Hoeflea sp. 108: one gene and its partner. The protein of the gene in region 2 interacts with the protein of the main gene of each other region in a pairwise test. Links are inferred from orthologs where the notes say so. Each region holds a gene or a part of one and is shown on either strand. Other genes may lie near its edges. The genes, in order: B015_RS0121080 and grxD.

Region 1 (11,628 bases), 2.3 Mb from region 2 along the record:
CGCGCCGGCGCCTTTTGTCCTGGAGCATGACCGTGTCCGAAGACCACTCCCGGTTTTCGGCGCATGCTCAATTGGTGGCTTCGAACCGCCGTGCCTTGACCGTGATCGTTCCGATCTCGGTGCTCACGGTGGCGTAGATCGGGGCATATACGCCGGTTTCGCCGAGCGGCGCAAATGTCACCATGATGCGGCTGCGGTCGCGCAGAAAGGTCAGCGCCTTCTTGTCGGTTCGATAGCCCGAGACCGGCTGGAAACCCATGCGGCAGGTGACCGTGTCGCCGGAGAACCCCTTGACCGACATCTTCTTGCGCGACACTTCGGTCAGCCTGAGATCGGCGCGCAGCTCGCCATCATACATCTTGACGGTGCGGCCACATACGCGGTCGAGGCTGGACGCCTTGATGACAGTCGCCGCGATCGGGTCGGACACGGCGCGGAGATCGTCGGCGCCGAGCGGTATCCAGGTCGAGCCGCGCTTCTTGGGCGGCGGCACGACTTCGGTGCTGGCGACGCGATCGCCGGAAAAGCGCACATCGACCAGCGATGCCTTCTTGCCGGAGACATAGTCGGCCCGGAATGCGCTTGGACGCGTGCCGCCGTCGCCGAAGCTGCCGCGCGACGAGATGGTGCCGCGCGTGTCGTCGAAGAATGCCGCAAGCCCGGCGCTCGAGACCTTGCCGTTCACCTTGTAGGCGTTGCCGTCGTAACTGCTGTCGAAGGTCGCCTTGGCGACGGGAATGCCCAGGAAGGACAATGAATAGTCGCCGCTGAAGGTTTTTTCCGCCGCCCTCGCCTCCATGGGCAGGACGGCAAGCGCAACGGCGATCAGGGCGGGCAACAGGCGGAGCATCTAAGGCGATACCTCATCGTCAGCGGAAGCTGGCTTCCGGCTGGTGATGTCCCTCGCAGCTGGTTATAAAGGCAAATCCGGCCTTTCTGTGGAACTGGGGACAACCTGTCCGAGACCACGGAGCGCTTGACGAGGCTGTGAAATGCAACTATGGAACGCCAACTTTTTCCATGAGGCCGCCTGACTGAGACCGCGCGCCATTAGGTGCGTCACAGCCGCTTGGTCCGCCAGAACTGAAGGTATGTAACATGTCCCGCGCTTGCGAACTCACCGGTAAGGCCGTCATGACCGGCAACAATGTGAGCCACGCCAACAACAAGACCCGTCGTCGCTTCCTGCCGAACCTGGTCAATGTCACGCTCATCTCGGAAGTTCTGAACCAGAACGTCCGCCTGCGCATTTCGGCCAACGCGCTCCGCTCGGTCGAGCACCGCGGTGGTCTCGACGCCTTCCTGGCCAAGGCCGACGCTGAAGAACTGTCGCAGCGCGCCCGTCTGCTCAAGAAGCAGATCGCCAAGAAGACTGCCGAACAGGCTGCTGCCTGATCGATCTTAAGGCGGGGGACGACCGCCTGGAGCCTCTGACGCCGCAAGGATGACGAGGCTCCGACCAACGGCTGGGCATCGCCCGGACAAACTGGTTCCATTACCCAGGATAAAAAAATGAACTCCGGTTCTCGTTATCTACCCTTTGTGGTGGCCATGGCGCTTGTCGTCGTCGCCTCCAACATCCTCGTCCAGTTCCCGATGCAGGGACAGGTCGGATCGCTGGCCCTTGCCGATATCCTGACCTGGGGCGCCTTCACCTACCCCTTCTCCTTCCTGGTCACCGACCTCGCCAACCGGCGCTATGGGCCGAAGATGGCCCGACGAATCGTTTTCGTCGGCTTCATGACGGCAGTGGTCTGCTCGATCGTGCTTCCGCCGCTGCTGTTCAGGTTCGGGCTGATTCCTTTCGAGACCGCACCCGGCCGTCTGGCGCGTATCGCGCTGGCGTCGGGTACCGCGTTCCTGGTCGGCCAGCTGCTCGACGTGACCGTGTTCAACTGGCTGCGCCGCCAGAGCTGGTGGCGCGCTCCGATCATCGGCACCCTCGTCGGCTCGGTCTTCGACACTATCATCTTCTTCGGCATCGCCTTCTCCGCCGTCTTCGTCTTCCTCGGTCCGGAGGACGGTTTCGCGCTTGAGGCCGCTCCCTTGTTCGGCGTCATGTCGATCGAGGCGGCGCGCTGGGTGTCGTGGGCGCTGGGCGACCTCACGGTGAAGCTGCTGATCGGCCTGTTCGCCCTAGTGCCCTACCGGCTGATCGCCACGCGCTGGAGCCAGCCGGCGCTGGCCTGAAGCCGGCGCCATGTTCCCGTAATCCTGCGACGCTAGACGCTGCGACCTCATACCGAGGTCCGCAGATGCAAGTCACGTTGAGGCCGTTGGGCCCTGCCGAGCGCGAAAAGGTTCTTCAGCTCCAGGTACGCCGCTCGCAACAGGGGTTCGTGGCCACCAACGCCGATTCGATCGACGAGGCGGAGGACGGCGACCATTGCGTGCCGCTGGCAATCTACGACGCCGATGTCGCCGTCGGTTTCGCCATGTATGCGCTCGACCCCGACGACGGCAATTACTGGATTTATCGGCTGATGGTGGACCAGCGCTACCAGCGACTCGGTTATGGCCGCAAGGCGCTCGACGAGTTGCTGAAGCTGATGTCCAGGCTGCCGGGCTGCAGCCAGGTGACGCTCAGCGTGGCGCCCGGAAACGATGTGGCAATGGAGCTCTACCGCCAGATGGGCTTCCGCGAATCGGGCGAGATCATCGGCGGCGAGATCGTCTTTCGCCGCAGCATGCACGACATCGAGTGACTACCGGTCTATCCGCGTCGAGAGGATGATCGACGACAACGTGCGCTCGACGCCTTCGAGCGCACCGATCCTGTCGATCAGCACGTCGAGGTCACGCACCGACGGCGCCTCGACCACGACGATCATGTCGAAATTGCCGCTCACCGAATGCAGGGTGCGCACCTCGGGGATGCGGCGCAGCACGGCCTCCACCGCAGCGGAGACCTTGGGCAGCGCCGTGACCAGGATATGGGCGCGGACGAGGTTCTTCTCATAATCGGCCGACAGTCTGACGCTGTAGCCGGCGATCACCCCGCGCTTTTCCAGACGCTCCAGCCGGCTCTGCACGGTTGTCCTGGACACACCCAGCTTGCGGGCCAGGTCTGCCGTCGAGGCGCGCGCGTTCTCGCGCAAAAGGTTCAGCAGGGCAGCGTCTGGATCGGTCGTCATTTCGCACTTGCTTGTCGTCGATATGCTCAAAACATAACGTCTTTTCGTCGTTCTCGATACTGCCTTTCGACGAGACATGACCATAGAATCGCGCACGAAATTCCATTCCAAGGGGACAGACCATGAAGCAAATCGTTGTCGTAGGCGCAGGCAAGATCGGCTCGACCATCGCCGACATGCTGGCGGAAACCGGCGACTTTCAGGTGACCGTGGTCGACCGCTCGCAGGCAGCGCTCGACGCGCTGGAAGTCAGCGGCAATGTCGCGACCAAGCAGGTCGAGATCTCGGAGGCCGGCGCGCTCGACGGCGTTCTGGCCGGCAAGTTCGCCGTGATGTCGGCAGCCCCCTTCCACCTGACCACCAAAATCGCCGAAGCCGCCGCCAAGGCCGGCGTGCACTATCTCGACCTGACCGAGGACGTCGCTTCGACCCGCATCGTCAAGGAACTGGCGGGCAAGGCCAACAGCGCCTTCATCCCGCAGTGCGGCCTCGCCCCGGGCTTCATCTCGATCGTCGCCAACGACCTCGCCAAGCGTTTCGATTCGCTGGAGAGCGTGCGCATGCGCGTCGGCGCCCTACCGCAGTACCCGTCGAACGCGCTCAACTACAATCTGACCTGGAGCACCGACGGCGTCATCAACGAATATTGTGAGCCTTGCGAGGCGATCGTCGAGGGCCAGCTGATCGAGGTTCCGCCGCTCGAGGAGCGCGAGGAATTCTCTCTCGACGGCATCACCTACGAAGCCTTCAACACCTCAGGTGGCCTCGGCACGCTGTGCGAGACCTATGAAGGCAAGGTGCGCACGCTCAACTACCGCACCATCCGCTATCCCGGCCACGCCGCGATCATGAAGGCGCTGCTCAACGATCTCGGCCTGCGTCATCGCCGCGAAGTGCTGAAGGACATCCTGGAAAACGCCCTGCCGGCGACGCTGCAGGACGTGGTGGTGATTTTCGTTACCGTCAGCGGCCGCAAGGGCGGACGCCTGCTGCAGGAGAGCTACGCCAACAAAATCTACAGCCGCCAGCTCGGCAAGCTGACGCGCAGCGCCATCCAGATCACCACGGCTTCAGGCATCTGCGCCGTGCTCGACATGCTGGCCAACGGCGCTCTGCCGCAGAAAGGCTTCATCCGTCAAGAGGACATCGCGCTCGACGCCTTCCTCGCCAACCGTTTCGGCCGCAACTACGCGCAGGCCGCAGCGAACCATCTGGCGGCCTGATCGCCCGATAGCCTTCCGGAGAGAATGCTCCGAGGCCAAAAGTTGGGCAACGAGGGGTTGGGGGACCCCTCGCTTTTTTTTGCGCTGTGTGCGGCCGACGCTCCGCACCGTGGTCGGCGCTGATTTTCGACGGCCTGTGCGGCCGGGATTGCCCCCCTTCCCATTTGTGGGAGAGGTCAAGACTTGGGTATAGGTAGCGTCCCGCACCGGGGCTGTAATCGGAAAAACTCAATCCCCGTGCAGGATGAATTCCAGGTAGAGATTGCGCTGCAGGATCGAGTGGTTGTCGTCGGAGATGATCGACACCATCTGGGCCCCGTCAGGGCGCTGCCAGACGTCGAGACCTTCCATGTTGTCGATCTGGTAAGCCATGTTGGCCTCGAACAGCACGGGGCCGTCGGCGACCTTGCCCTTGGCGATGGTTTCCGAGCCGATGCGCCGGAGCCGCATCTTCACGCCGGAGGCCATGGAGAAGCTGCGTTCGAGCAGCAACAGGTCGCCATCGGGCAGGAAGGCGCCGTCGGTGATGTCGAAGTCGCCGGCGCGGCGGACGGTGAAGACGCCCTTGTCGGGCCCTTCGAGCACGGCTGCGAAGATGTTGCCCGCCTTGTCGAGGCTCTTTTCGGAAACCACGACGAGGCTGCCCTTCTGGGGAGAATAAGCCACCGTCTCGAAGCCGCGGTTCATGCGCAGCTCATTGCGCGGCACGAGGAAGTCGAGTTCGCGGAACGCCGCCTTCATGTTGCCCGGCTCGATGCGGAACTGGGCGACGCGATGGGCACCTTCGAAGCCGACAGTGGCTATGCCATCCCTGACGGCGAGGCTCTCGGCGTCGGCCAGCCATTTCTTCTGGATGAAATTGCCCGAGGCGTCGACCATCTGCTCCATGCGGAAATTCGCGATAGCCGTGGGTCGCATCGCAGCATCACGCTCGACCGTGCCGAAGAACCAGAAGCCGGTGTCGGCGACGCCGATGAAATCACTGCCCGGCTTGAGGAAGCGAAAGGCGGACAAGGCGCCAAGATTGCGCGATGAAGAGGTGAGTTCGAGCCCGCCGACGAATTCGAGTGGGCCGAACATCGTCTCATCACGGCCGATGTGGAATTTGGTGATAGGCCGGGCGGATATCTCGATCTGCTCGACGGGCGGGCTTTCGGCAACGGAAGATGCCGTCAGCGACGCCGACAGCGCAAGTGCTGCCACCGCAGCCAATGCCAGTTGTCGCAGCCGGGTGACCGCAAGGATCATCCGGCGCGCCGGAAGCCGCCACGGCGCGTGTCGCGCGCGCTGACCTCGTCGAACAGCGAGGCAAGCTGTTCGGTCATAGCACCGGCCAGTTCCTCGGCGTCGACGATGGTGACGGCGCGGCGATAATAGCGCGTCACGTCGTGGCCGATGCCGATGGCAAGCAGCTCGACCGGCGAGCGCGTCTCGATCAAGTCGATGACGGCGCGCAGATGGCGCTCCAGATAGTTGCCCGGGTTCACCGACAGTGTCGAATCGTCGACCGGCGCACCATCCGAGATCATCATCAGGATCTTGCGCTGCTCGGGCCGGGCGATCAGGCGCTGGTGCGCCCACAACAGTGCCTCGCCGTCGATGTTTTCCTTGAGCAGGCCTTCGCGCATCATCAGGCCGAGATTGCGCCGCGAACGCCGCCATGGCGCATCGGCGCTCTTGTAGATGATGTGGCGCAGGTCATTGAGGCGGCCGGGGTTTGGCGGCTTGCCGTCCTTCAGCCACTTCTCGCGTGCCTGCCCGCCCTTCCACGCACGCGTGGTGAAGCCGAGGATCTCGACCGAGACGCCGCAGCGCTCCAGCGTCCGCGCCAGGATGTCGGCGCAGGTGGCGGCAACCGTGATCGGGCGACCGCGCATCGAGCCGGAATTGTCGAGCACCAGCGTGACGACCGTGTCGCGGAACTTGGTGTCGCGCTCCTGCTTGAACGACAGCGGCTGCATCGGATCGATGACGACGCGCACGAGGCGGGCCGGATCGAGATAGCCCTCTTCCAGGTCGAAGTCCCAGGAGCGGTTCTGCTGCGCCATCAGGCGGCGCTGCAGGCGGTTGGCCAGACGGCCGACCACACCCTGCAGATTGGCGAGCTGCTTGTCGAGGAAGGCGCGCAGACGGTCGAGCTCGTCTTCGTCGCACAGCTCTTCCGCACCAACCGTCTCGTCGAAGGCGGTGGTGAAGACCTTGTAGTCGATTTCCTTGGGCAGGTTGGCGAAGGGATTGTCCTGGCGGCGGGCTTCGCCCGGCGTCTCGGAATCCGTATCGTCATCGTCGGCCATGTCCTCGGCGGTGGCGTCGGACGCCTCCATCTCGCCGGAAGGATCCTCGTCGGCGGAAGCCTCGGCCTCGTCGGACTGCGACTGGTCGGAGCCGGAATCGTCCTCGCCGCCCTCCTCGCTCTGCTCCTCGCCCTCGGGCTGGTCGTCGTCCTGGTCCTCGTTGTCCTCGGTTTCCTGGTCGTCGCCCAGTTCCTCGGCCATTTCGAGCGATGCCAGCATCTCACGCACGACGCGGGCAAAGGCTTGCTGGTCGCTCAGATTGCCGGCCAGATGGTCGAGATCGGCGCCGGCCTTGTCTTCGACCCACTTGCGCCAGAGCTCGACCATGCGCTGGCCGCTCTTGGGCACCGGGCGGCCGGTCAGCTTCTCGCGTACGATCAGTGCCAGCGCTTCTTCGAGCGGCGCTTCCGACTGCTCGGTCACCTCGGCGAGATTGGCCTTGGCGTATTTGTCCTCGAGCATCGTCGAGATGTTTTCGGCAACGCCGGCCATGGCGCGGCTGCCAATCGCCTCGACGCGAGCCTGCTCGACCGCGTCATAGACGGCGCGAGCCTGCTTGCCCTCGGGCGCCAGCTTGGCGTGGATGCGATTGTCGTGGCAGGCGCGCTTCAGCGCCATGGAATCGCCGAGGCCGCGGGTGACGGCGATGTCGAAGGCGGTGGCCTTCTTCGGCAGTTCGGGCAGGCGGGCACGGTTGCCGGCGAGTGCCGGCCGCTCCTTGGCGAACGCCACCTCGAACTCGTTGTCGCCTGAGATCGCGCGCATGCACACTGTCATCGCGCGCTTGAAGCTGTCCGCCTCAGAGCCCGTCTTGGATTTGTTGCGCGTGTTGTCGCCCGGCCCCGCCATTTGAGCCCGTTCTTATCCCAGCACGACGTTGGCGGAGGACTCCGGCAGGTCCTCGCCGAAGGCACGCTGATAGAATTCCGCCACGACCGAGCGTTCGAGCTCGTCGCACTTGTTGAGGAAGGTCAGGCGGAAGGCCATACCGACGTCGCCGAATATCTCGGCGTTTTCGGCCCAGGTAATGACGGTACGCGGGCTCATGACCGTCGACAGATCGCCATTGACGAAGGCCGAACGCGTCATATCGGCAACGCGGACCATCTTGTTGACGATCTCCTTGCCCTTGGCGTCGCGATAGTGCTTGGCCTTGGCGACGACGATGTTCACTTCGTTGTCGTGCGGCAGATAGTTCAGCGTCGTCACGATCGACCAGCGGTCCATCTGCGCCTGGTTGATCTGCTGGGTGCCGTGATAGAGACCGGTGGTGTCACCGAGGCCGACCGTGTTGGCGGTGGCGAACAGGCGGAAGGCCGGGTGCGGACGGATGACGCGGCTCTGGTCGAGCAGGGTCAGTCGCCCCGACGATTCGAGCACGCGCTGAATGACGAACATCACGTCGGGGCGGCCGGCGTCGTATTCGTCGAACACCAGCGCGACATTGTGCTGATAGGCCCAGGGCAGGATGCCGTCGCGGAATTCGGTGACCTGCATGCCTTCCTTGACGACGATGGCGTCCTTGCCGACGAGGTCGATACGGCTGACATGGCTGTCGAGGTTGACGCGAACGCAGGGCCAGTTAAGGCGGGCAGCGACCTGTTCGATGTGGGTCGACTTGCCGGTGCCGTGGTAGCCCGACACCATGACGCGGCGGTTGTAGGCAAAGCCCGCGAGGATGGCCATCGTGGTGGCCTTGTCGAACAGATAGTCGGGATCGACGTCTGGCACATGCTCGCCGGCGGTCGAATAGGCCGGTACGACCATCTTCGAATCGAACCCGAAGGCTTCTTTCACCGACACCGTCGTGTCAGGCAGGTTGGCAATGTCGCGATCGACCTTGTTCATGACGTCTCCACGCGCGAAGCCTCAGCTACGCTGGCAATCGAATTTTTCTTCGGGGGCGGTCTTAAAGCCTTTTCCAGCCAGAGGAAAGTTGGAAAAAGGCCGCGACCGCGGCTGGCTCAACACAATCCCGCTTGCTTGAGCACGCGATAGGCCTGGAGCACGTCCCTGAAGCGGTCCTCCGACCCGCGATCACCGCCATTGGCGTCGGGGTGGTGGCGTTTCACCAGTTCCTTGTAGCGCGCCTTGATGTCGGCTCCGGTGGCCCTGGAATCGAGCCCCAGCGTATCCAGCGCCTTGGCCTCCAGCGGCTTTGCCTTGCGCTGGCGCGGCGTCCCGGCCCCTGTGCCGAACACGTTGTGGGGGTCGCGCATGCGATTGTAGTAGCCGGCGCGGCCCGAGCGCTGCTGGGCAAAGTCCGGTGCCGAGCGGGCTGTGGCAGAGCCGTTGGAACCGATGGTCCAGGTCGGGCGATGCCCGGTCAACGCTTCCTTCTGGAAGCGCGCGATGTCGCCGTCGGCGAGCCCGGAGAAATAATTGAAGCCCTTGTTGTACTCGCGCACATGGTCGAAGCAGAACTGGAAATACTCGCCCTCCCTCATGCGGCCCACGGGCGCGCGGTGGGTGCCCGCCTCCTTGCAGCCATCCCACTGGCAGATCGGCGCGCGCGACTTCACCTCCGCTTCCGGATCGGGACGGACGCGGATCTTGTCGAAATATTTCGAGTTCGTCTTCATCTGATGACATTTACCGCCGTATCGAGCGGCGAAACAAGAATTGACATTTCCAGGATGATCGCCCTAACCCCTGATTTGCGGCCCAATTGTGCCCGAAGGCTGTGATTGGTGGCGGCAAAGACACATGTGGTGAAAGGTGAGCCCGATGTCCATACAGACGTCCATCGAAGACAAGCTCAACAAGGCGTTTTCGCCCGAGCGCCTTGCGGTCATCAATGAGAGCCACCTGCATGCCGGCCATCACCATGTCGACGGCGGCCATCATGCTACCTTCGACGGCTCCGGCGAGACCCATTTCCGCATCCGCATCGTTTCACCTGCATTCGCCGGCATGAGCCGCATCGACCGCCACCGCGCCGTCAACGACGCGCTCTCGGCGGAGCTGAAGGCCGGCCTGCATGCGCTGGCCATCGAGCCGGCGGCCCCGGGCGAAGCAACCCGCTGGTAGGCTTCTGACGGGCCGACAGGCACCTGTCATCCGCCCGTCACATATATCCATCAATCTGGATATATGGATGCAAACACGACGATAGACGCGCTGGCCGCGCTGGCCCAGCCGACGCGGCTCGAGGCCTTCCGCCAACTGGCGGCGGCCGAGCCCGGGGGCATCGCCGCCGGCGAACTGGCGCGCCGGCTTGCCGTTCCGCAGAACACGCTGTCAGCCCACCTCGCCGTACTGGCCCGAGCCGGCCTTGCCAGAAGCGAGCGCAACGGCCGCTCCATCGTCTATCGCCCCGACCTGCCGGCATTGCGTGGCGTGCTCGCCTTCCTGCTCGATGATTGTTGCGGCGGCAGGCCGGAAGCCTGCGCGCCCCTGCTTGCCGAACCAACCCCCTGCTGCATTCCGTCGAAGTGAGACCCCATGACCCACAGGCCTTTCAACGTGCTCTTCCTGTGCACGGGCAACAGCGCCCGTTCGATCCTTGCCGAGGGTATCCTGCGCAAGGACGGTGCTCCCGGCTTCAACGCCTTCTCCGCCGGCAGCCAGCCCAAGGGCGCGGTCAATCCGTTCGCCCTGAAGGTGCTCGCAAGCTACGGCTACCCATCCGACGGCTTCAGGTCGAAGACCTGGGACGAGTTCGCCGCCGAAGGCGCGACGCAGATGGATTTCATCTTCACAGTCTGCGACGACGCAGCCGGTGAAGCCTGCCCTGTGTGGCTCGGCCACCCGGCCAATGCCCACTGGGGTATCGAGGACCCGAGCCATGTCGAAGGCACTGACATCGAAAAGGAGGCAGCCTTCGTCACTGCCTTCAAATACATGCGCAACCGCATCCAGGCCTTCATTGCCCTGCCGATCGCAAGCCTCGACCGCATGGCACTGGCTTCCCATCTCGAAGAGATAGGAAGAATGGACGGCGCGACCGGCAAGGCCGGCGGCACGGCAAGGTGAAAAGCGGGCCAATGCTGCGCCGGCTCCTGGCCGAGACGCTTGGAATGGCATTCCTGCTTGCGACCGTCGTCGGATCGGGGATCGCGGCAGTGCAATTGTCAGGCGGGAGCGCAGCGCTTGCATTGCTCTGCAACGCAGTCGCCACCGGAGCCATTCTCGTCGTCCTGATCACCGTGCTGGGGCCGGTGTCGGGCGCCCATCTCAACCCGGCGGTCAGCCTGACAATGGCGCTGGAGCGGCGCCTCGCATGGACGGCGCTCGGCCCGTACGTCGCAGCACAACTTGTCGGCGCGGTCCTCGGAGTGGTCGCCGCTCATATGATGTTCGAACAGCCCATGCTGCAGCTGTCGACAACTGGCCGGACAGGTCCCGGCCAGTGGCTCGGAGAAGCCATAGCCACCTTCGGTCTCCTGCTCACCATTTTCGGCTGCATAGCGCGAGCCCCGAAATCGACGCCCCTTGCCGTTGGTTTGTACGTTCTGGCAGCCTACTGGTTCACTTCGTCGACGTCTTTTGCCAATCCGGCGGTGACCATCGCACGCAGTCTGACCGATACCTTTGCCGGCATCGCGCCCACCGACGTACCAACGTTCATTGTAGCGCAAATGGTTGGCGCCTTTGCGGCAGTGCTGACCGGGAAAGCACTGTGGCCGGGGGTCAGCCCTGCTTGCGCTGCGCGACCGGCTCCACCGCCAAAACCGGCCGGATCCTGATTCGCGTCAGGCGGTTCTTGTCGCGCTTCATGACGATGAAGCGCTTGCCGTGAAAGGTGAAGGCCTGCTTTTCCTCGGGGATCGACTGGGCTTCGTGGATGACGAGGCCGGCGATGGTGGTGGCCTCGTCATCGGGCAGGCTCCAGTCGAGCGCACGATTGAGGTCGCGGATCGGCACCGAGCCGTCGACCACCACCGAGCCATCGGCTTCCTGCTTGACGCCCTGGATGTCGATGTCGTGTTCGTCGGCGATCTCGCCGACGATCTCCTCGATGATGTCTTCGAGCGT
Region 2 (11,434 bases):
TGGTGTTCTTGGTCGACAGATAGACCGGATAGTTGCGCAGCAGGCCGTAGTTCAGCGAGGCGCGGGCGAATTCGCGGATCGACTCGTCGAGGTTGTACATGGCCATCGCCACGCCGGCGCCCGGCGCGTCGAACACGTCGTGCTCGATCACCTGGCCGTCGTCGCCGACGAACTTGATCGACAGCTTGCCCTTGCCCGGGAATTTGAAATCGGTCGCCTTGTATTGGTCGCCGAAGGCGTGACGGCCGACGATGATCGGCTTGGTCCAGCCCGGCACCAGGCGCGGGACGTTCTTCATGATGATCGGCTCGCGGAAGATGGTCCCGCCGAGGATGTTGCGGATCGTGCCGTTGGGCGACTTCCACATCTTCTTGAGCTTGAACTCTTCGACGCGCTGTTCGTCGGGCGTAATGGTCGCGCATTTAACGCCGACGCCGTGCTTGTTGATGGCGTTGGCGGCGTCGATCGTCACCTGGTCGTTGGTGGCGTCGCGGTGCTCGATGCCGAGGTCGTAATATTCCAGGTCGATGTCGAGATAGGGGTGGATCAGCTTGTCCTTGATGAACTGCCAGATGATGCGGGTCATCTCATCGCCGTCGAGCTCGACGACGGGCTTGGCCACCTTGATCTTCGCCATTTGGAAAATGCCTCTTTTTGCCTGGAACCAGCCGGTCCCGGAGGGTTCACGATTGGGAGTGCGGCCCCTATACCAAAGCGAATCGGAGCGCGCAAATGATTGCGATTGCGACCTTCGGCCTGTCCGCTGACATTGTATGAACACGCCTGCCTGCGACGCCCCTGGTCGCAGTTTTGGGCGTCATTTTTTCTTCTTGGGCGGCATCGGTCCGACAAAGCGCGAAGCCATGGCGATCCATTGCCCGAGTGCTGTGTCGTCGAGCTCAACGGCGTCGACCATGATGAAGCCCTTCATCTCGCGGCCGGTGAAATCCATCCGCTTCGCGCCGGGCATGGCAAGTGCCGCAGGCTCCTGCTCGTCGCCGACGCGCGCAAGCAATGCGCCATCCTTCAGCGTGCCCACCAGCATGTTGCCGTTGAGCGTGAAGCAGGTGCCGCCGAACATCCTGATTTCGCCGACATTGGGGTCTTCGCCAATGGCATGTCTGATGCGTTCCGCGAGGTCGTCGGCCATGCTGGTTCCTTACCGGAACTTCATTTTCGCGCGCAAATATGTCAGGGACGCGCAAAAGTCGCAATTTTTGGTTCAATCGCATCCATGTCAGCCACTGAAGCCTCGCCGTCAGCAATGCCCGTCATCATCCTGGTCGAGCCGCAGCTCGGCGAAAACATCGGCATGGTGGCGCGCGCCATGGCCAATTTCGGGCTCGCCGAGCTCAGGCTCGTCAATCCGCGCGATGGTTGGCCGAACGAGAAGGCCCGCGCAGCCGCAAGCCGCGCCGACCATGTCGTCGATGCCGTCGCTGTGTTCCCCGACCTAGCCTCGGCACTCGCCGACCTCAACTTCGTCTTCGCTACCACGGCGCGCGAACGCGACGGCTTCAAGGAAGTCCGCGGCCCGGTCGAGGCGGGCAGGGCGCTCAGGGCGCGCAGCGTTTCGGGCCAGCGCACCGGCATCATGTTCGGGCGCGAGCGTTTCGGCCTCTACAATGAAGAAGTGGGCCTCGCCGACGAGATCGTCACCTTTCCCGTCGATCCCGGCTTTTCTTCGCTCAACATCGCCCAGGCGGTGCTGCTCATGTCCTATGAGTGGATGAAGTCGGGCCTGGAGAGTGAGACCCAGACCAATTTCTCCGGTCCCGAGATGGCGCCCGCCACCAAGCAGCAGCTGCAGGGCTTGTTCGATCATCTCGAAGCGGCGCTCGAATCGCGCGGCTATTTCCGCCCGGCAACCAAGAAGCCCAAGATGGTGGACAATCTGCGCGCCGTCTTGACCCGCGCCGGTTTTCACGAGCCCGAACTCAAGGTGCTGCGCGGTGTTGTGGCCTCGCTCGACTATTTCTCGCCCAAGGAGCCGCGTGGCGCCGGCTACCCGGAGCGCAAGGCGAAGGTCGATAATGCCGTTCATTCCGGCAGCGCAGGCGGTGATGAAGATGACATCCCGCCTGTCGGCGGCAAGGGACTCGACAATGACTGACCGCCCGATCCTGATGTTCGATTCGGGCATCGGTGGATTGACCGTGCTGCGCGAGGCGCGCGTGCTGATGCCTGATCGGCGCTTCGTCTATGTCGCGGACGATGCCGCCTTTCCTTATGGCAATTGGGAGGAGCCGGCGCTGAAGGAGCGCATCCTCAGTCTGTTCGCCGAACTGCTCGAACGCTTCAAGCCGGAGCTGTCGGTCATCCCGTGCAACACGGCCTCGACACTGGTCATCGAGGCGATCCGCGAGCGCTTTCCCGGGCATTCCTTCGTCGGCACGGTACCGGCGATCAAACCCGCGGCGGAGCGCACGCGCTCGGGCCATGTTTCGGTGCTGGCGACGCCCGGCACGGTGAAACGGCAATACACCCGCGACCTCATCACCCAATGGGCATCGAAATGCCATGTCCGCCTCGTCGGAAGCCATCGGCTGGCCGAACTCGCCGAGATCTACATGCGCGAGGGCTTCGTTGACGAGCAGGCGGTGGCGGAAGAAATCGCCCCGTGCTTCGTCGAGCAGGACGGGCGGCGCACCGACATCGTGGTGCTCGCCTGCACGCACTATCCCTTCCTGGTCAACCGCATGCGCAAGACCGCACCCTGGCCGGTCGACTGGATCGATCCGGCCGAGGCCATCGCCCGCCGCGCCCAGTCGCTGCTCAAGCCGAGGGAAGGCTCGTTGCGGGATGAGGCACCGGGCTTCGGCCGCGACATTGCCATTTTCACCTCGGGCAAGCCGCATTTCGCAACGGTGCGGCTGATACAGGGCTTCGGGCTCAGCCTGGCCTGAGCTGACCGCCCTATAAGCACGCTCCCAGGCTGGTCGCTAGGCCGCGGTGCGCCTGACCATCGCCGATGCCGACAGGATCACCAGTATCGTCGCCACATAAGCGGCGATCTGAATGCCCTCGGGCCGCGCCACATAGCCGACCAGTATGTGCAGCAGGAAGCCGATCGCGTTTGTCTGCGGCAGGATTTCCGACGTGTTCCAGATGTCGTAGCCGAGTGGCGGAAGCACGCCGGCCTGGACCAGGAAGGCCGCGGCCTGCGCGGCGAGCCCGGCCGCCAGCAGGATAATTATGACGCCGGTAACGCGAAAAATCTGCTTCAGCGGCACGCGCAGCAGCCCGGCATAAAACAGCGTGCCCACAAGTGCCGCCGCACCTACGCCGAGCAATCCGCCTTGCAGCATGGGTGCCAGGCCATATTCGCCGTCGATGGCGATGCCATAGAGAAACAGCACCGTCTCCGAACCTTCGCGCAGCACGGCAACCGCGCAGATGATCGCCAGCGCCGACAGCGGTCGCGAGCCTTCCTTGACCGCTTCGCCGACGGCGCGGCTATGACCGGCCAGCTCGGCTGCATGGGCGCTCATCCAGATCTGGTGCCAGGCAAGCATCGCGACGGCGACGAGCAGGATCGTGGCGTTGAACAGTTCGGTGCCGTTGCCGTCGAACAGGTCCGACAGGCCGCTGGCGAAGAAGGCGACGATCGCAGCGCCGGCAAGGCCTGCCACCACGCCGCCCGCCACCCAACCGGTTCGCCCCGCAATGCCTTTGCTAGCCGCCAAAACGATCGAGACGATCAGCGCTGCTTCGAGCGTCTCGCGAAAGACAATGACGAAAGTCGAGAGCATCGGTTCACTCCGCAAACAGATTGCCGAGCGCGGTTTCCTTGTGCCTGTCACCGAAGAAGCCGTAGCTTCCGGCCGACAGTGGTCCGACATGCAGCGTGATCTGCTTGCCGCCGGCCACGACCTTCTCGACATGGAAGTCGTTGCTTTCGAATTCCTCCGCCGTCGGATCGTCGTTGACGACCACAAGGTCGAATTCCTTTCCGGCGGGAACTGTCACGCTCTGCGGCTTGAAGCGGTGGTCCTTGATGGTGATCGTGAACGAAGTTGCATCGGTTGCGGCATGCGAGAGGCCGCCGGAAGCGACGAGCAGCCCCGTTGCGAGGATTGCGAATGTTGTGCGGGAAAGGAGCATGGCTTCGACCTTCTTGCCCCTGCCAACGTCCGCCCGGCCGGGCAGGGAATGGCATCAGGATAGAAAGGTGATGGGGTGTGTCAAGTTAAATTGACACCTTAGAATTGTTATAAATACAATGATTACAGAGTGTTAGAGGATTGGTGCCGGTTTGATATGGTGGCTGTGGAACTCTCGGATACGGCCTTGCGTTGACCTTCTATGTTGAACCAGCCGAGGGAGGCCAATGCAATGCCCGCCACTTCCAGAGCCCAGCAGAAGGCCGCTGGCGCGGCCCTCGCTGCCAAGCGCGGCGAAATCAACAAGAACGAACTCTTCGGTGCGTCGAAGGAAATGTATGAATCGATGACCGAAAAGGAACTCGAGGAATTCGCCCAGACCAAGCACAAGGGCCTGCCGGAGCATAAGGCCAAACACTAGGGTGCGGTGCATCCGTTCGGATGCACCGATAGCTCCGGCAGCGCTGGCTCAGTAGCCCAGTGTAAAGCGTTTGCCGGTATGAACTGGGTGCTCGGCCTCATCGACAACGGCAACGGCGAAATCCTCGACCGAGATGTGGCTCTGGCCGCCGGCGTCGAACACCGGCTGGTCGCCGCCGAGGCGGAACTTGCCGGTGCGTTCGCCCGGCGCCATCATGATGGCTGGCGAGATGAACGACCATTGGAACCCTGTCTCCTTGCGCAGCGCCGCCAGCGCGTCGCGGGCGGCGCGGGCGCCATCCTTGTAGGCGGCAGGGAAGTCCGGACCGTCCACCAGCTGCTTGCCGTCGATTTCGAGGCTGCCGGCGCCACCGACCACGACCACGCGCTTGCCGGCCGCCTTGACGGCTTCGATGATGGCCTTCGAGCCGGTGCTGTGCTTGGCATAGATATCAGGATCGCCCCACCCGCCGTTGAAGGCGGAGATGACGATGTCGGCATCGGCGATGGTCGCCTTGAGCGCCGGGATGTCGGTAACGTCCGCCTTCACAGCGGTGACGCCGTCGAGCGTTGCTACCTTCGCCGGATTGCGGACGATGGCCGTAACCTTGTTGCCGCGCGATACGGCTTCCTTGAGCACGGCATTGCCGACGAAGCCGGATGCGCCGATGAGAGCGATTTTCATGATTTTCTCCATTCCACCCGCTTTGCCTTGGAATGGCATCGAGGGTATAATCTGTAATCAGGTTACCAATGATAACTATATAGCTTCGATGAAACGGGCCGAAAAGAACGCATGATTTTGTGCCCAGGTTACCCCGAGAGAACCGCATGAACGCCTCGACCAAACCTGTCGGGCAAAACGCCGGCACCGACACGCTGGTTCCGCTGCTGCACACCACGCCGGGTTTCGCCAGCGATGGGCGCAATTGTCCGATCCGTGAAGTACTCGACCGTGTCGGCGACACCTGGAGCATCCTGGTCATCATCAATCTCCAGGAGCAGCCGGTGCGCTTCAATGCGCTGAAGCGCTCGATCGAGGGCATCTCCCAGCGCATGCTGACGGTGACCTTGCGCTCGCTCGAGCGTGATGGCCTGGTGCGCCGAACCGTGCGCCCGACCACCCCGCCCGAGGTGGAATACGGCCTCACCGAGCTTGGCCAGTCGATCGCCGTGCCCATCGGCGCGCTCGGCAGCTGGGCCGCCGCCAACCGCGACCAGATGCGCGGCGCCCGCGAAGCCTTCGATCAGGCAAGCTGAGCGCTGCAGGAATCGGAATGCGTGGCGCGGCGTGTGCTCCTAGTCTCCGGGCTCCAAAGAAGGAGCAAGCAGATGGAAGTCACACGCATCATCCCGCCCAACGCCATAGCCGAGAACGTTGATTGGCCGCGTGTGCTTGCCGAGCTCGATGAGTTCGGCACCGCTTTGACAGGGCCATTGCTGGATCGCGAAACCTGCCGCGCGCTACGCGGGCTCTACGATGGCGACGGACATTTCCGCAGCCGCATCGTCATGCAGCGCCACGGCTTCGGCTCGGGCGAGTACAAGTATTTCGCCGATCCGCTACCCGACATGATCTCGGCGCTGCGCCATGGCTTCTACGAGCGCCTTGCACCTTTCGCTAGCAGGTGGAACGAGCGCATGGGCATCGCCACGCGCTATCCGCCGGATCTCGATGCCTTCCTGGCCGAATGTCATGCCGACGGCCAGACCAGGCCGACGCCACTGCTGCTCAAATATGGCGCCGACGACTACAATTGCCTGCATCAAGATGTGTACGGCACTCATCTGTTCCCGGTTCAGCTGGTGATTCTGCTGAGCGAACCTGGCGAGGAGTTCGACGGCGGCGAATTGGTCATGACCGAGCAGCGCCCCCGCATGCAGTCACGCGCCGAGGTCGTGCCGCTGCACATGGGCTGTGGCGCGCTGTTTGCCGTCAACGATAGGCCGAAAGCTGGAAGCCGGGGCGATTACAGGGTAAAGATGCGCCACGGCGTCAGCCGCATTCGCTCCGGCGAGCGCTTCACGCTCGGCATCATCTTCCATGATGCGAAATGAGCCGGCTGCCGGCCCAGGCGTTGACATCCAGGGCTGTTTCCCCTAGTTAGCCGCCAACGCCGGGCCGAAAAGCCCGGTGTTTCATTTGACGTGTCCCGTGGGCCTTTTCCGCAATGCGTGCGTGGAAGGTCCTGTCAGGTCTCGAAAACGGAGGCCAGAGGAGGGCGCGTTTCCTTCACTCGAAACACGAGGTTTCGAGTGTATTGTTTTGAAAGGGAATGCGATGAGCAAGCGCGAATCCGCTAAGTACAAAATTGATCGCCGTCTTGGCGAGAACATCTGGGGCCGTCCGAAGTCCCCGGTCAACAAGCGTGAATACGGCCCCGGCCAGCACGGTCAGCGTCGCAAGGGCAAGCTCTCGGACTTCGGTCTGCAGCTGCGCGCCAAGCAGAAGCTGAAGGGTCACTACGGTGACGTGTCGGAAAAGCAGTTCCGCAAGACCTACGAAGAGGCCAACCGCCGCAAGGGCGACACCTCTGAGAACCTGATCGGCCTGCTCGAGTCGCGTCTGGATGCGGTCGTCTACCGCGCCAAGTTCGTGCCGACCATTTTCGCGGCCCGTCAGTTCGTCAACCACGGCCACGTCAACGTCAACGGCAAGCGCACCAACATCTCGTCCTACCGCTGCAAGGCTGGCGACGTGATCGAAGTCCGCGAGAAGTCGAAGCAGCTGGTTATCGTTCTCGAGGCCGTCGCTCTCGCCGAGCGTGACGTTCCCGACTACATCGAAGTCGACCACAACAAGATGGTCGCCACCTTCGCTCGCGTTCCCGGCCTGTCGGACGTTCCGTTCGCAGTCCAGATGGAACCGAACCTCGTCGTCGAATTCTATTCGCGCTAATCCCTCACGGGTTCAGCATCGAATTCAAGAGAGCGGCCGGCAACGGCCGCTCTTTTCGTTTGGGTTTCTGTCTTGGCCTCGGCGTCTTGCGCGGCGCAGGATTTTGCGAAATACCGCAGCAGACATGCAGTTGCCGCGCGTGCGGCTCCAGCGGATTTGAAGGACGGGCCGATGGGCATTCACGAACAGGACGCACTGGCCGAGCCGGAAGAGGTGAACTTCCCGCTCTATCGCGATGCTCCCTCGTCGGTGGAATTCAACAAGCTGCGGAAGCGGCTGCTACGGCAGGCGCGCCAGGCCATAGAAGATTACGCCATGGCAAAGCCGGGCGAACGCTGGCTGGTGGCCCTGTCGGGCGGCAAGGACTCTTACGGCCTGCTCGCTGTCCTGCTTGACCTCAAATGGCGCGGCCTGCTGCCGGTCGAACTGCTTGCCTGCAATCTCGACCAGGGCCAGCCGAATTTCCCGAAGAACGTGCTGCCCGACTATCTCGACGCCAACGGCATCGCTCACCGCATCGAGTATCGCGACACCTATTCGATCGTCACCGACAAGATTTCGGAGGGCAGCACCTATTGTTCGCTGTGCTCCAGGCTGAGGCGCGGCCATCTCTATCGCATCGCGCGCGAGGAGGGCTGCTCGTCGCTGGTGCTCGGCCATCACCGCGAGGACATCCTCGAGACCTTCTTCATGAACCTGTTCCATGGCGGCCGTCTCGCCGCCATGCCGCCCAAGCTGCTCAACGATGAGGGCGACGTCATGGTGCTTCGGCCGCTCGCCTTCTGCGCCGAGGCCGACATGGCGAAGTTCGCCGACGCCATGAAGTTCCCGATCATTCCCTGCGACCTCTGCGGCAGCCAGGAGGGCCTTCAGCGCAACGCCATGAAGGCGATGCTCGACGACATCGAACGCAAGATGCCGGGCCGCAAGGACACCATGATTCGCGCGCTCGGCAATGTCAGGGCCTCACATATGCTCGACCGCAAACTCTTCGACTTTGCTACGCTGTCCCTGGGCGGCGCCTGACCGACGATCGGTCCGCCACGGCCCTGCTGAAAAGAAAAACCCCACCCCGATGTCTCGGGATGGGGTTTTGTTTTGGTATGCTGAAAAGGTTAGTGCGGCTTTGCCGGAGCTCCCGGTGCGCTGAACAGCTTGCCGCGCTCGGCGATCAGCACCATCACCAGACCCAGCAATGCGACGCTGACGTAACCCAGCGCCAGCGGCATCACCGTGCCGTCGAACGACTGGCCGATGAAGGCGCCGATCAGGCCGCCGCCCACCGTCTGCATGAAGCTCTGCACCGACGACGCCGTGCCCGCGATGTGGCCAAGCGGCTCCATGGCGATAGCGTTGAAGTTCGAGCCGATCCAGCCGAACTGGAACATTGCCGCCGCAAACAACACCACGAAGACGGGGAAGGGTACCCAGCCAGTCAGCGACCAGGCGAACCAGATGGCGCTCACGACCGTGAAGCCGAGCAGTGCGCCATGCGACAGTCGGCGCATGCCGAGCTTGATCACCAGGCGCGAGTTCAGGAACGACGACACCGACATCATCGCTGCGATCGCCGCGAAGACCAGCGGGAACCACACGCCCAGCCCGTAGATGCCGACATAGACCTGCTGGGCCGAGTTGATGAAGCCAAGCAGCGACCCGAAGATGATCATCGAGGCCAGCGTGTAGAACAGCGACACGCGCGTCGTCAGCACGATGCGGAAGCCGTTGACGATCGACATCAGGCTCAGCGGCCGCCGATCCTGCGGATGCATGGTCTCGGGCATGCGCAGCGCCGTCCAGGCGGTGATCGCAAGTGCGGTCACCGACATGACCACGAAGATCATGTGCCATTCGGAAAACAGCATGATGAGCTGGCCGATGCCGGGTGCAAGAACCGGGATGATCATGAATACCATGAACACCAGCGACATGATCTCGGCCATCTGCCGGCCGCCGTAACGGTCGCGCACGATGGAAATGGCGATCACGCGCGTCGAGGCCGCACCGATACCCTGGATGAAGCGCAGCACCAGCAGGATCTCGAAGGACGGTGCAAACGCCGCGGCGAAGGCCGCGAGAATGTAGATGCTGAGGCCGAACAGCAGCGGGCCGCGCCGGCCGAAACGATCGGATGCCGGTCCGTAGAACAACAGCGCCAGGCCCATGCCGGCGACATAGGCGGTAATGACGAACTGCCGGTGGTTTTCGCTCTCGACGCCAAGGCTGGCGCCGATCTGCTGCAAGGCCGGCAGCATGATGTCGATGGCAAGCGCGTTGACCGCCATCAGTGCGGCGCAGATCGCGATGAATTCCCAGCGCGGAAGGGGAAACAGTGCGTCGATCACGTCGTCGGTGTTTTTCGGTTCCATATCGATTTTCGGTCCAAACGAAAATGCGCCGGGAATCCGGCGCATTCTCAAAATGCGATGAGCCCCGAATGGACCGGAGCCGATGGTCTTCTCAGGTGATCAGGCGGCGCCCTTGACGCTCACGCCCTTCTCCTGGAGGAACGACTGCAGTTCTCCAGCCTGGAACATCTCGCGGATGATATCGCAGCCGCCGACAAACTCGCCCTTGACGTAGAGCTGGGGAATGGTCGGCCAGTTGGAATAGTCCTTGATGCCCTGGCGAAGGTCGTTCGAGGTCAGGACGTTGACGCCTTTGTAGTCGACGCCGAGATAGTCGAGGATTTGCACGACCTGACCGGAAAAGCCGCACTGCGGAAAGCCGGGCGTGCCTTTCATGAACAGCACGACGTCCTGGCTCTTCACTTCACTGTCGATGTATTCGTTGATTCCGCTCATGGGCCCAAAACCTCAAACCTAGCCGGACTCTGTCGTAGCCGGCAATATCCGCTAGACTGCTAGCACTTGCCACTATGTGGTTGCAACAGTCGAGCTTTCCAAGCCTTGCAATGCCGCATCCCGACAGGGGCGGGCAGGGCATGCCGCTTTTGCCGATCTGACGTCGTCAAGCGGCTGGCAAGGCGGCGTTCAGGCGCTGCGGCGTACCTTCGAGCGCGAACGCACCGTGCGCTTGCGGCTCGTCTGCTTCTTGGCTGGCCTCAAAAGCTTCTCGATCTGGCGCAGCGTCGACGAGCTCGACGAAACCGTGCGTTTGCGCCGGCGTGCCCGCTTCGAGGTGCCTGAGGTCTTCTTCAGTATATCCTTGAGCGCGCCATCGACGACACCCTGCACGAGATCGGAAATCAGCGACATTGAGCCCACACTTCGTGTTTCGATTTGTATCGTCGATGAATAGAAGACCGTTCTGCCAATGTCGAGACATTGACCTATTTGAAGGCCCTAACGCAGATGAAGGCAGGCGAGAGGCTCAATTCTGCGAAGTGCTGGGGATCGACGGACGCCATCTCAGGCACGGGCAGCGGCTCGACGAAACGGTCGAGCCTCCAGCCGGCATCGGCAAGGCCGTTGAGTATGTCCTGCAGCGGCCGTCGGTACGATTGCACATATGGGTTCGGCGCACCGAAGCCGCCCCAATGCATGCCCCACAGATTGGTGGCGAAGTAGCTGGCATCGCCCCGCGTGCGCTGGTCGGCCCAGTCGCGCATCGGATGGCCCATCGAAAAGATCAGCCGGCAGCCACTTCGGCCAATGCGGTGGAACTCGGAGAAGACGGGGCCGAGTTCCTGCACATAGTCCAGCGCCAGCGAACACAGGATCGCATCGGTGCTGTTGCTTGCCAGCCAGTGCAGCGGCTTGGCAAGATCGCCTTCGTGGAAATCGACGTCGAGACCGGCGCAGCGTTTCCGCGCCAGTTCAAGCATTTCGGGCGTGATGTCGAAGGCGTGGACCCGCGCTCTGCCGCGCGCCAGCTTTTCCGCGCAGATGCCGGAGCCGCAGCCGGCATCGACCACGTCCAGCCCGGCGACGTCACCGAGCAGGGCCAGCGAGGCCGGGCGCTCGTAGAGCGCGTTGTGCGGCTTGGTAGGTGCGGCCGCATCATAGCGCTCGGCAAAGGTGGAGTAGGCGCGGCGCGCGACCTGTTCGTC

The links.
Region 1: the proteins of grxD (region 2) and B015_RS0121080 interact in binary tests that used the Escherichia coli proteins (3 or more experiments, as listed by UniProt). The link is inferred for Hoeflea sp. 108 from one-to-one orthologs.

What each region holds. Positions count from the first base shown.
Region 1 is NZ_KB890024.1:4,237,647-4,249,274, forward strand. The notes cover bases 8,049-11,029. They hold B015_RS0121080 (BolA family transcriptional regulator), read left to right. Parts: upstream 8,049-9,378; coding sequence 9,379-9,681; downstream 9,682-11,029. Other genes in these bases: cobS (cobaltochelatase subunit CobS), read right to left, coding at 8,049-8,499; B015_RS0121075 (J domain-containing protein), read right to left, coding at 8,616-9,233; B015_RS0121085 (metalloregulator ArsR/SmtB family transcription factor), read left to right, coding at 9,745-10,089; B015_RS0121090 (arsenate reductase ArsC), read left to right, coding at 10,096-10,626; B015_RS32720 (MIP/aquaporin family protein), read left to right, coding at 10,638-11,029. Outside these bases: B015_RS0121030 (DUF3108 domain-containing protein), read right to left, coding at 68-850; rpmB (50S ribosomal protein L28), read left to right, coding at 1,099-1,395; B015_RS0121040 (queuosine precursor transporter), read left to right, coding at 1,513-2,190; B015_RS0121045 (GNAT family N-acetyltransferase), read left to right, coding at 2,340-2,705; B015_RS0121050 (Lrp/AsnC family transcriptional regulator), read right to left, coding at 2,706-3,134; B015_RS0121055 (saccharopine dehydrogenase family protein), read left to right, coding at 3,257-4,357; B015_RS0121060 (esterase-like activity of phytase family protein), read right to left, coding at 4,586-5,605; cobaltochelatase subunit CobT, read right to left, coding at 5,602-7,500; more of cobS, read right to left, coding at 7,513-8,048; more of B015_RS32720, read left to right, coding at 11,030-11,339; B015_RS0121100 (transporter associated domain-containing protein), read right to left, coding at 11,284-11,628. UniProt on the Escherichia coli protein: Transcriptional regulator that plays an important role in general stress response. Has many effects on cell morphology, cell growth and cell division. Acts by regulating the transcription of many genes, including dacA (PBP-5), dacC (PBP-6), ampC and mreB.
Region 2 is NZ_KB890024.1:1,974,568-1,986,001, forward strand. Bases 8,559-11,345 are described here. They hold grxD (Grx4 family monothiol glutaredoxin), read right to left. Parts: upstream 10,227-11,345; coding sequence 9,891-10,226; downstream 8,559-9,890. Other genes in these bases: B015_RS0109590 (multidrug effflux MFS transporter), read right to left, coding at 8,559-9,791; B015_RS0109600 (hypothetical protein), read right to left, coding at 10,416-10,640; B015_RS0109605 (class I SAM-dependent methyltransferase), read right to left, coding at 10,715-11,345. In the rest of the region: B015_RS0109530 (NADP-dependent isocitrate dehydrogenase), read right to left, coding at 1-637; B015_RS0109535 (TfoX/Sxy family protein), read right to left, coding at 818-1,150; B015_RS0109540 (RNA methyltransferase), read left to right, coding at 1,235-2,113; murI (glutamate racemase), read left to right, coding at 2,106-2,906; B015_RS0109550 (FTR1 family protein), read right to left, coding at 2,943-3,752; B015_RS0109555 (cupredoxin domain-containing protein), read right to left, coding at 3,757-4,104; B015_RS0109560 (DUF3008 family protein), read left to right, coding at 4,336-4,524; B015_RS0109565 (NAD(P)-dependent oxidoreductase), read right to left, coding at 4,573-5,211; B015_RS0109570 (helix-turn-helix domain-containing protein), read left to right, coding at 5,355-5,783; B015_RS0109575 (2OG-Fe(II) oxygenase), read left to right, coding at 5,856-6,581; rpsD (30S ribosomal protein S4), read left to right, coding at 6,805-7,422; tRNA 2-thiocytidine(32) synthetase TtcA, read left to right, coding at 7,594-8,448; more of B015_RS0109590, read right to left, coding at 8,538-8,558; more of B015_RS0109605, read right to left, coding at 11,346-11,434. UniProt on the Escherichia coli protein: Monothiol glutaredoxin involved in the biogenesis of iron-sulfur clusters.